2 regions of the Streptomyces sp. NPDC060232 genome follow, and region 2 is predicted to be linked to the other one. Evidence: riboswitches for the same ligand, from Rfam matches in the RefSeq annotation. Region 2 holds a riboswitch; the other holds the start of a gene.

Region 1 (4,296 bases), on a different contig from region 2:
GGCCACGGCCACCACTGATCCCCCGCACCACCGCATGAGGGACTGATCTCGGCCAGTCCTGGTGTCGCCACGGCGAGAGCCCCGTCCAGTGTCCGGACGGGGCTCTTTGCCGTAACCGGGGCTGGATAGGCTGATCTCCGACCCATTCGACGTGGCACCCCCATCAACAGCAGGAGCGGACCATGAACGTTGCGACCCCGGCAGGCGGCGACAGCGTGGCGGCCCGTGGTTGGCCGGGCGTCCTCGACGCCCTGCTGACCGGCCAGGACCTCAGCGCCGACGACACCGCCTGGGCCATGGACCGGATCATGCGCGGGGAGGCGACCGACGCCCAGATCGCCGGCTTCGTGGTCGCGCTGCGCGCCAAGGGGGAGACGGTCGCGGAGATCAACGGCCTCGTACGGGCCATGTACGGGCACGCCAACCTCATCGAGGTGCCCGGCCGCACCGTCGACATCGTCGGCACCGGCGGCGACGGGGCCAAGACGGTCAACATCTCCACGATGTCGGCGGTCGTCGTGGCCGGAACCGGCGCCAAGGTCGTCAAGCACGGAAACCGGGCCGCGTCCTCCGCGAGCGGCTCCTCGGACGTCCTGGAGAAGCTCGGCGTCAACCTCGACCTGAGCACCGCGCGCGTCGTCGAGGTCGCCGAGGAGGCCGGCATCACCTTCTGCTTCGCGGTGAAGTTCCACCCCGCCCTGCGGCACGTCGCGGGAGCCCGCCGCGAGCTGGGCATCCGCACCACCTTCAACATCCTCGGCCCGCTCACCAACCCGGCCCGCGTCCGCGCCCAGGCCACCGGCGTGGCCGACCCCCGGATGGCCCCCATCGTCGCGGGCGTGCTCGCCGAGCGAGGCTCCTCCGCGCTGGTCTTCCGCGGGGACGACGGCCTCGACGAACTGACCACCACGGCGACCTCGCGCGTCTGGTGGGTGCGCGACGGGAAGGTCACCGAGCAGTCCTTCGACCCGCGCGACGTCGGCATCCCCCTGGTCGACGTCTCCGCCCTCGCCGGCGGGGACCCCTCCTTCAACGCCGACGTCGCCCGCCGCCTGCTGGCCGGCGAGACCGGACCCGTACGCGACGCCGTGCTGCTGAACTCCGCGGCCGCCCTCGTCGCCCTCGACCCGGGCACCGGCAGCCTGGAGGAGCAGATCACCGCCGGCATCACCCGCGCGGCCGAGTCCATCGACTCGGGTGCCGCGCGTGCCGTCCTGGAGCGCTGGGTGACGGCCAGCAACGCCTGACCCGGCACACGATTCACGCCGGACCCCGGTCCGCCATTCGGACCGGGGTCTTGTGCGCGGCGGATCTTGTGGCAGGATGCTGACCAGGTCACGAGTGACAGCGTGTAGGCCCCGGCTTGCTGTCCGGCAACCCTCCTTCCGTGGCGGGGTGCCCCGGGTGATGACCAGGTCGTAGGCAGCAAGGCCTACGGCAAGCGCGGATCCCTCGACACCAGGGGTCCTGGTCTTTCGAGGAGCGTTTTTCCGTGAGCAAGCGAATGCGATAGGGCGACTGACGCCCCTTCTTCACCCTCGGACCAGGGTCACTTCCGCGTACCGCGACCGTCCCGTCCGAGGCCACTCCCGTACCCCGGACGGCCGCACGGCCGTACCCGCGTACGGGCACACCGAAGCCATTCAGCCCTGCCTGCCGGGAGATACCGCCATGTCCGCATCCCTGAACGCCACCGTCGCCACCGCCCAGGACCCCGCCTGTGCCCAGCCGCTCGCCGTCCTCGGCCGTGACGTCACCGTCCCGCTCGTCACCGGCGGCGAGGTCACCTACGCCGCCCTCGACTACGCCGCCAGCGCCCCCGCCCTCCAGCGGGTCTGGGACGACGTGGCCGCCTACGCCCCGTACTACGGCAGCGTCCACCGCGGCGCCGGATACCTCTCGCAGCTGTCCACCGACCTCTTCGAGCAGAGCCGGGCCACGGTCGCCGAGTTCCTCGACTGCCGCCCCGGCGACCAGGTCGTCTTCACCCGCTCCACCACCGACTCCCTGAACCTGCTCGCCGCGGTGCTCCCCGCCGGCTGCCAGGTCTTCGTCTTCGAGACCGAGCACCACGCCTCGCTCCTGCCGTGGACGAACGCGCAGGTCACCTACCTCGACGCGCCGCGCACCCAGGCCGAGGCCGTCGCCGTCCTGGAGCGGGCGCTCGCCGGCCGCGACCCTTACGGCCCGGCGCTCGTGTGCGTCACCGGCGCGTCCAACGTCACCGGCGAGCTGTGGCCGGTGAAGGAACTCGCCGCCGCCGCGCACGCCCACGGCGCGCGGATCGTGCTGGACGCCGCCCAGCTGGCCCCGCACCACCCCGTCTCCGTGCGGGACCTCGACGTCGACTGGGTCGCCTTCTCCGGCCACAAGCTGTACGCGCCCTTCGGCTCGGGCGTCCTCGCCGGCCGCGCCGACTGGCTCCAGCAGGCCGATCCGTACCTGGCGGGCGGCGGCGCCTCCCGCACGGTCTCCCGCCGCGAGGACGGCGGCGTCGACGTCGAGTGGCACACCACGGCCGCCCGCCACGAGGCAGGCTCCCCGAACGTCATCGGCGTCTACTCCATCGCCTCGGCCTGCCGTGCCCTGACCGAAGCCGGCTTCGAGAACCTGGTGGCGCGCGAGCAGCGGCTCGTGGAGCGGGTCCGCGAGGGCCTCGCCGACGTCCCGGCCGTCCGCGTCCTCTCCCTCTTCGGGGACGACGCCCCGCGGGTCGGCGTCATCTCCTTCGTCGTGGACGGCTGGAACAGCTCCCACTTCGCCGCCGCGCTCTCCGCCGAGTACGGGATCGGCGTCCGGGACGGCCTGTTCTGCGCCCACCCGCTGGTGCGGACCCTGCTGGGCAGCGAGCCGCAGGCCCAGGGCGAGTGCGGGGCCCCCGAGGCCGCCCCGGGCGAGCGCTCCCTGAACGCCATCCGCGTCAGCTTCGGCGCCGGCACGCCGGACGAACACGTGGACCGCTTCGTCGGCGCGGTCCGGGAACTCGTCGCGGACGGCGCGAAGTGGCAGTACCGCACGGAGGAAGGCCGCTGCGTCCCCCTCCGCGGGACGCCGACCCCGTCGTCCTGACCTCCCCCTGCGGGGTGCCCTGCGGGCGGGCTCGGTGGGTGGCGGGCCTGGTCTGGGGGTTGCCCTGCGGGCGGGCTCGGCGGATACGGCCTGGTCTGCGGGGTGCCTTGCGGGCGGGCTCGGTGGGTGGCGGGCCTGGTTTGGGGGCGTCGGTGGTGTCCAGGCAGGGGTTGGTCTCGCGCGGGTGCTTGGCGGGGTCGGGGGGTGGGGTGGTGCCCCGCACGAGGATCTCCTCGGCTCGGCGCGCGCGGGCACGTCCCGGCCGTACCCGGCGGTCGCGCCTCGTCCTGCGGGGACCCTCCTGCGTGTCCCCACCCCACCGCCGGCTTCGGCAGCACCCGGGATCCCCATACGTGCCCCCGCCCAGGTCGACTTCGCCAGCACCCGGGATTCCCTCAGGTGTCCCCCGCCCAGGTCGGCTTCGGCAGCACCCGGAATTTCCTTAGGTGTCCTCCGCCGAGGTCGGCTTCGCCAGCACAGGGGATTCGCCCACGCGCTCCCGCTCGCGGCCGACTCCGGCAGTACGCGTGGCTGCGTCCCGCCCCGGGGCTGGCTTTTGGTGGTGCTGGAGGGGCCGGCTCGTGCGTGGCTGGATCGGCGGAGGGGAGGGGGGACGGGGCGGGGTGTCCCCGCAGGACGAGTGCGCAACCACCGGGTACAGCCGAGACAGCCCGCACGCGCCGAGCCGAGGAGACACCCCGCCCCGGCACCCCGGACCGACCAGACCGACAAGCCCGCGCCGAAGCAACCCGCACACCGCCGAGCCGCCCGCAGGGCAACCCGCACCTTCCAGCCCCGCCGGCGCTTGAGGCGCGGGTCCGGGCAGCGCCCGGCAGCCGGCGCAAGCCGAGCAGCCCGCAGGGCGACGGCAGCGCCCGGCAGCCGGCGCAAGCCGAGCAGCCCGCAGGGCGACCCGCGGCGAAGCCCAGGCCGGATCTGCAGACCCCGCCGGAGGCGTCAGGCGTCGAGGCCGATCGCGAACGCCGCCTCCAAGTCGTGCTGCGAGTACGTGCGGAACGCCACGTGCGTGTCCGTCGCCTCGACGCCCGGGATCTTGCTGATGCGGCCGGGGATGATGTCGGCCAGGTTCTCGTGGCGGTTCACGCGGACCAGCGCGATCAGGTCGTAGGTCCCCGTCACGGAGTAGACCTCGCTGACGCTGTCCAGCGCGGCGATGGACTCGGCGATCTCGGGGATGCGGTCCACGCTGGTCTTGATGAGCACGAT
Region 2 (4,296 bases):
CGGGCGATCGTCTTGCGGCCCGCGACCTCCGCCCGCAGCTCCGCCAGCTTCGCGTCCACCTCCGGCCGTTGCGCGAGCGCCCGCAGATCGTCGGCGTCCACGCCCAGCGGGTACACGGCCACCTCGGTCCGCTTGTGCCGCACCGGACCCGCCGGGTTCTTCTGGACGTACCTCGCCTTCGACGGCTCCACCCCGGTCGCGAACTTCGGCTCGGCGATGCCCCGTTCGTCGTCCAGGTGCGTGCCGTCCAGGAAGGCCTGCGCCCAGGACCAGGTGTGGAAGCCGACCACGTCCGCGCCGAGCATCCCCCACACCAGCTCGCTGCGGATGTCGTCGGGCAGCATGTCCAGGAACTCCCGCGACGCCCACGGGGTGTGCGTGAAATGCGCGATCCGCAGGTCCGGACGCAGTTCCCGCAGCTGCCCCGGGACCAGCGCCAGGTGGTAGTCCTGCACCAGTACGCGGGCCCCCTGCGCCGCCTCCTCGGCGAGGGCGCGCGTGAAGGCCCCGTTGTACGCCACGTACGCGTCCCACCGGCGCCGGAACTCCGCGTCGAAGACCGGCTCGCGCGGCACGTCGTACAGGTGGTGGTGGGTGAACCACAGCACCGAGTTCGCGATGCCGTTGTACGCGTCGTCGTACATCGTGGGATCGATGTCCAGCATCCGGACGCCCGGCTCGGAGACGTCCCGCCGGACCGCCTCCCGGTCCGCGTCCGACAGCGCCGCGCAGATCCACAGCGCACCCGGCTGCTCCGCGAGGGCCGCCGAGAGTCCGGAGACGAGACCGCCCCCGCCGCGCCGGGCGCTGAGGGTGCCGTCGTCGGAGAGGGCGTAGGAGAGCGGGCCGCGGTTCGCCGCGACGAGTACCTGAGAAGCCATGCCGCGAACCTAGCCCGGCCCGCGCTCGCTCAAACGTGTGGACACGGTCACGCGACGTGGCGCCGGCCGTACTCCTGCACGCCCAGCATCGGCGGCCGCTCCTCGGTGTCCACCGCGTACGTCCGCGGTACGAAGCCCTCCGGCCCGCGCTCGAACTGCGTCAGCTCCGGCCGTACGAGGTGCCCGCGCGAGAGCCGTACCTGCGCCGTCCGATAGATCGCCGCGGCCATCCGGCCGAGCGCCTGGCCGTCCTGGTGCCGGTGCAGCCGTACGCCCACGTCCACCTGGGCCAGTGCGTCCAGTCCGACGGTGTGCAGCGCGTCGACCAGCAGGCCCAGCTCGACGCCGTAGCCGACGGGGAAGGGCAGCCGCTCCAGCAGGGAGCGCCGTACGGCGTACTCGCCGCCCAGCGGCTGGACGAAGCCGGCCAGCTGCGGCCAGTGGAGGTTCAGCAGCGGGCGGGCGACCAGCTCGGTGACCCGGCCGCCCTGGCCGGGGGTCTTGCCGGAGGCGAGCCCGTCGAACTCCGTGCCGAGCGGGCGGTCGTACATCGCCTTGACGAACTGCACGCCGGGGTCGGTCAGGAGCGGGCCGACGATGCCGGAGACGAAGGAGGCGGAGAAGTCCCGCAGGTCGGCGTCGACGAAGCAGACGACGTCCCCGCCGGTGACCAGCAGCGAGCGCCACAGCACCTCGCCCTTGCCGGGCAGCGCCGGGATCCGCGGCAGGATCTCGTCGCGGTGCACCACCCGGGCGCCGGCCTTCGCCGCGACCTCGGCGGTCCGGTCGGCCGAGCCCGAGTCGACCACGACCAGCTCGTCCACGAGGGGGACCGGAAGTCCCTCGATCAGCTCACGCCGGATCACCTCGACGATCGCGCCGACCGTCGCCTCCTCGTCCAGCGCGGGCAGCACCACGCTGACCGTGGTCCCGGCCGCCCGTTTGAGGTCGAGCAGCTGGTCGAGCGGTCGGTCGGCGGCGGACCAGGAGCGGTCGGCCAGCCAGCGCTCCACCTCTTCCAGCACTCTCAGCACTCCCTGCGTGTCGGCGATATCGGCCTTTATGTGATCCATCTCGCGGTTCGGACGGCTGTCTCAACCGCCCGGCCCTTCGGTTACAGTCTTGAACAACGCGAAGGACCACCGCATGCCGGGGTCCCCCGCGTACAAACGCACCGGCGCGCCGCAGAGCGCGTGTGCCGGTGCCATACCGCTCATCCAGAGGGGCAGAGGGACACGGCCCGTTGAAGCCCCGGCAACCCTCCAGTCGGTTCTCGCGATTGCGCAGCAGCGCTCGTCAGCGAGGTCCCCGGCTAGGGAAGGTGCCAATTCCGTCTCATGGCGAAATGCGCCATGGGGAAGATGAGGAGAAAGGGCCTCGCCATCATGGCTGCACAGACTGTCGCCACCTCTGTCGATCTCGGACCTGCCACCGGCCTTTCCTGTCGCGAGTGCGGTACCCGCTTCGAACTCGGTCCCATCTTCGCGTGCGCCGAGTGCTTCGGACCGCTGGAAGTCGCCTACGAGCTCCCGACCGGCGACGCCGAGGCCCTGCGCGCCGCGATCGAGGCCGGCCCCGCCAACATCTGGCGTTACGCGCCGCTGCTGCCCGTCCCCGCCGACGTGGCGTCCAAGCCCAGCCTGAACCCCGGCTTCACCAAGCTCGTCGACGCGGCGAACCTGGCCAAGGAGCTGGGCGTCACCGGCAAGCTCTACGTCAAGGACGACTCCGGCAACCCGACGCACTCCTTCAAGGACCGCGTCGTGGCCATCGCCGTCGAGGCCGCCCGCGCCTTCGGCTTCACCACCCTGTCCTGCTCCTCCACCGGCAACCTGGCCGGCGCCGTCGGCGCCGCGGCCGCCCGGGCCGGCTTCCGCTCCTGCGTGTTCATCCCGCACGACCTGGAGCAGGGCAAGGTCGTCATGGCCGGTGTGTACGGCGGCGACCTCGTCGGCATCGAGGGCAACTACGACGACGTCAACCGCTTCTGCTCCGAGCTCATCGGCGACCCGCTGGGCGAGGGCTGGGGCTTCGTCAACGTCAACCTGCGCCCGTACTACGGCGAGGGCTCCAAGACCCTGGCGTACGAGATCTGCGAGCAGCTCGGCTGGCAGCTGCCCGACCAGATCGTCATCCCGATCGCGTCCGGCTCGCAGCTGACGAAGATCGACAAGGGTCTGCAGGAGCTGATCAGGCTCGGTCTCGTCGAGGACAGGCCGTACAAGATCTTCGGTGCCCAGGCCGAGGGCTGCTCGCCGGTGTCGACCGCCTTCAAGGCCGGTCACGACGTGGTCCGCCCGCAGAAGCCGAACACCATCGCCAAGTCGCTGGCCATCGGCAACCCGGCGGACGGCCCGTACGTCCTGGACATCGCGCGCCGCACCGGCGGCTTCGTCGAGGACGTCAACGACGAGCAGGTCGTCGAGGCCATCAAGATCCTCGCGCAGACCGAGGGCATCTTCGCCGAGACCGCGGGCGGCGTGACCGTCGGCGTGACGAAGAAGCTCATCGAGAACGGGCAGCTCGACCCGGCGCTGACCACCGTCGTCCTCAACACCGGCGACGGCCTCAAGACCCTGGAGGCGGTGGCCGCGGACAGCGGACAGACCGCCACCATCCGCCCCAGCCTGGACGCGTTCCGCGCCGCCGGCCTGGCCTGACCACCCTCCCCGCACTACCGGAAAGGCAGTAGCGCCATGAGCGTCAACGTCCGCATCCCCACCATCCTGCGCACCTACACCGGCGGTCAGGCCGAGGTCCCGGCCGAGGGTGCGACCCTCGCCGAGGTCATCGAGTCCCTGGAGAAGAACCACCCGGGCATCGCCGCGCGCGTCCTGGACGACCAGGGCAAGCTCCGCCGCTTCGTGAACGTCTACGTCAACGACGACGACGTGCGCTTCGAGGGCGGGCTGGAGGCGGTGACGCCGGACGGCGCCGGCGTCTCGATCATCCCGGCGGTCGCGGGCGGCTGCTGACCCGGCTGACCCCGGGCGAGAAAGCGTAATTCCCCCCTCCACTAAAAGCGGAGGGGGGAATTCTGCTTGATTGGGCACGGTAGAGTTGGGGAAGTCCCCTCCGCTGGACTTGCCCGCTGCATATGAACGGGTCGCGTGAGGGTCGACATCGGGCCAATGTGCGGGTGCGGTATGGGGCTTTGGCGAGATATGTCAGGCCCGAGTTGCCCTGGAACATGCCAAATTTTCACTCTATTTCAATGTTTCTCGGTGTCCAGATTTCTCGTCGGATTGACCTGTTGCAGACAGCACTCGCGCAGATACATTCAGCCTCGGTCGATGCGTTCCGACGCAAGTTCTGACCCGGGAACGCGAAGTGCGTTCCCGCGCAAGGGCCGGTAATAGGGGAGTTAGGCATGGCTCAGGGCACCGTCAAGTGGTTCAACGCGGAGAAGGGCTAC

Evidence for each region. Region 2 has a riboswitch for S-adenosylmethionine ahead of thrC (threonine synthase). Riboswitches for the same ligand answer to the same signal wherever they lie in the genome.
Region 1: it holds a riboswitch for S-adenosylmethionine, as region 2 does, so the genes downstream of both, ACFWFZ_RS28020 (aminotransferase class V-fold PLP-dependent enzyme) here and thrC (threonine synthase) in region 2, are expected to answer to the same signal.

The regions. Positions count from the first base shown of each region.
Region 1 is NZ_JBHXAG010000023.1:69,429-73,724, reverse strand. It holds gene ACFWFZ_RS28030 (cytochrome bc complex cytochrome b subunit) at 1-18, shown strand, start outside; gene trpD (anthranilate phosphoribosyltransferase) at 183-1,247, shown strand; SAM riboswitch class IV at 1,334-1,450, shown strand; gene ACFWFZ_RS28020 (aminotransferase class V-fold PLP-dependent enzyme) at 1,672-3,069, shown strand; gene ACFWFZ_RS28015 (Lrp/AsnC family transcriptional regulator) at 4,027-4,296, opposite strand, start outside.
Region 2 is NZ_JBHXAG010000018.1:100,801-105,096, reverse strand. It holds gene ACFWFZ_RS24700 (trehalose-6-phosphate synthase) at 1-881, opposite strand, end outside; gene ACFWFZ_RS24695 (glucosyl-3-phosphoglycerate synthase) at 929-1,906, opposite strand; SAM riboswitch class I at 2,092-2,249, shown strand; gene thrC (threonine synthase) at 2,267-3,541, shown strand; gene ACFWFZ_RS24685 (MoaD/ThiS family protein) at 3,578-3,856, shown strand; gene ACFWFZ_RS24680 (cold-shock protein) at 4,252-4,296, shown strand, end outside.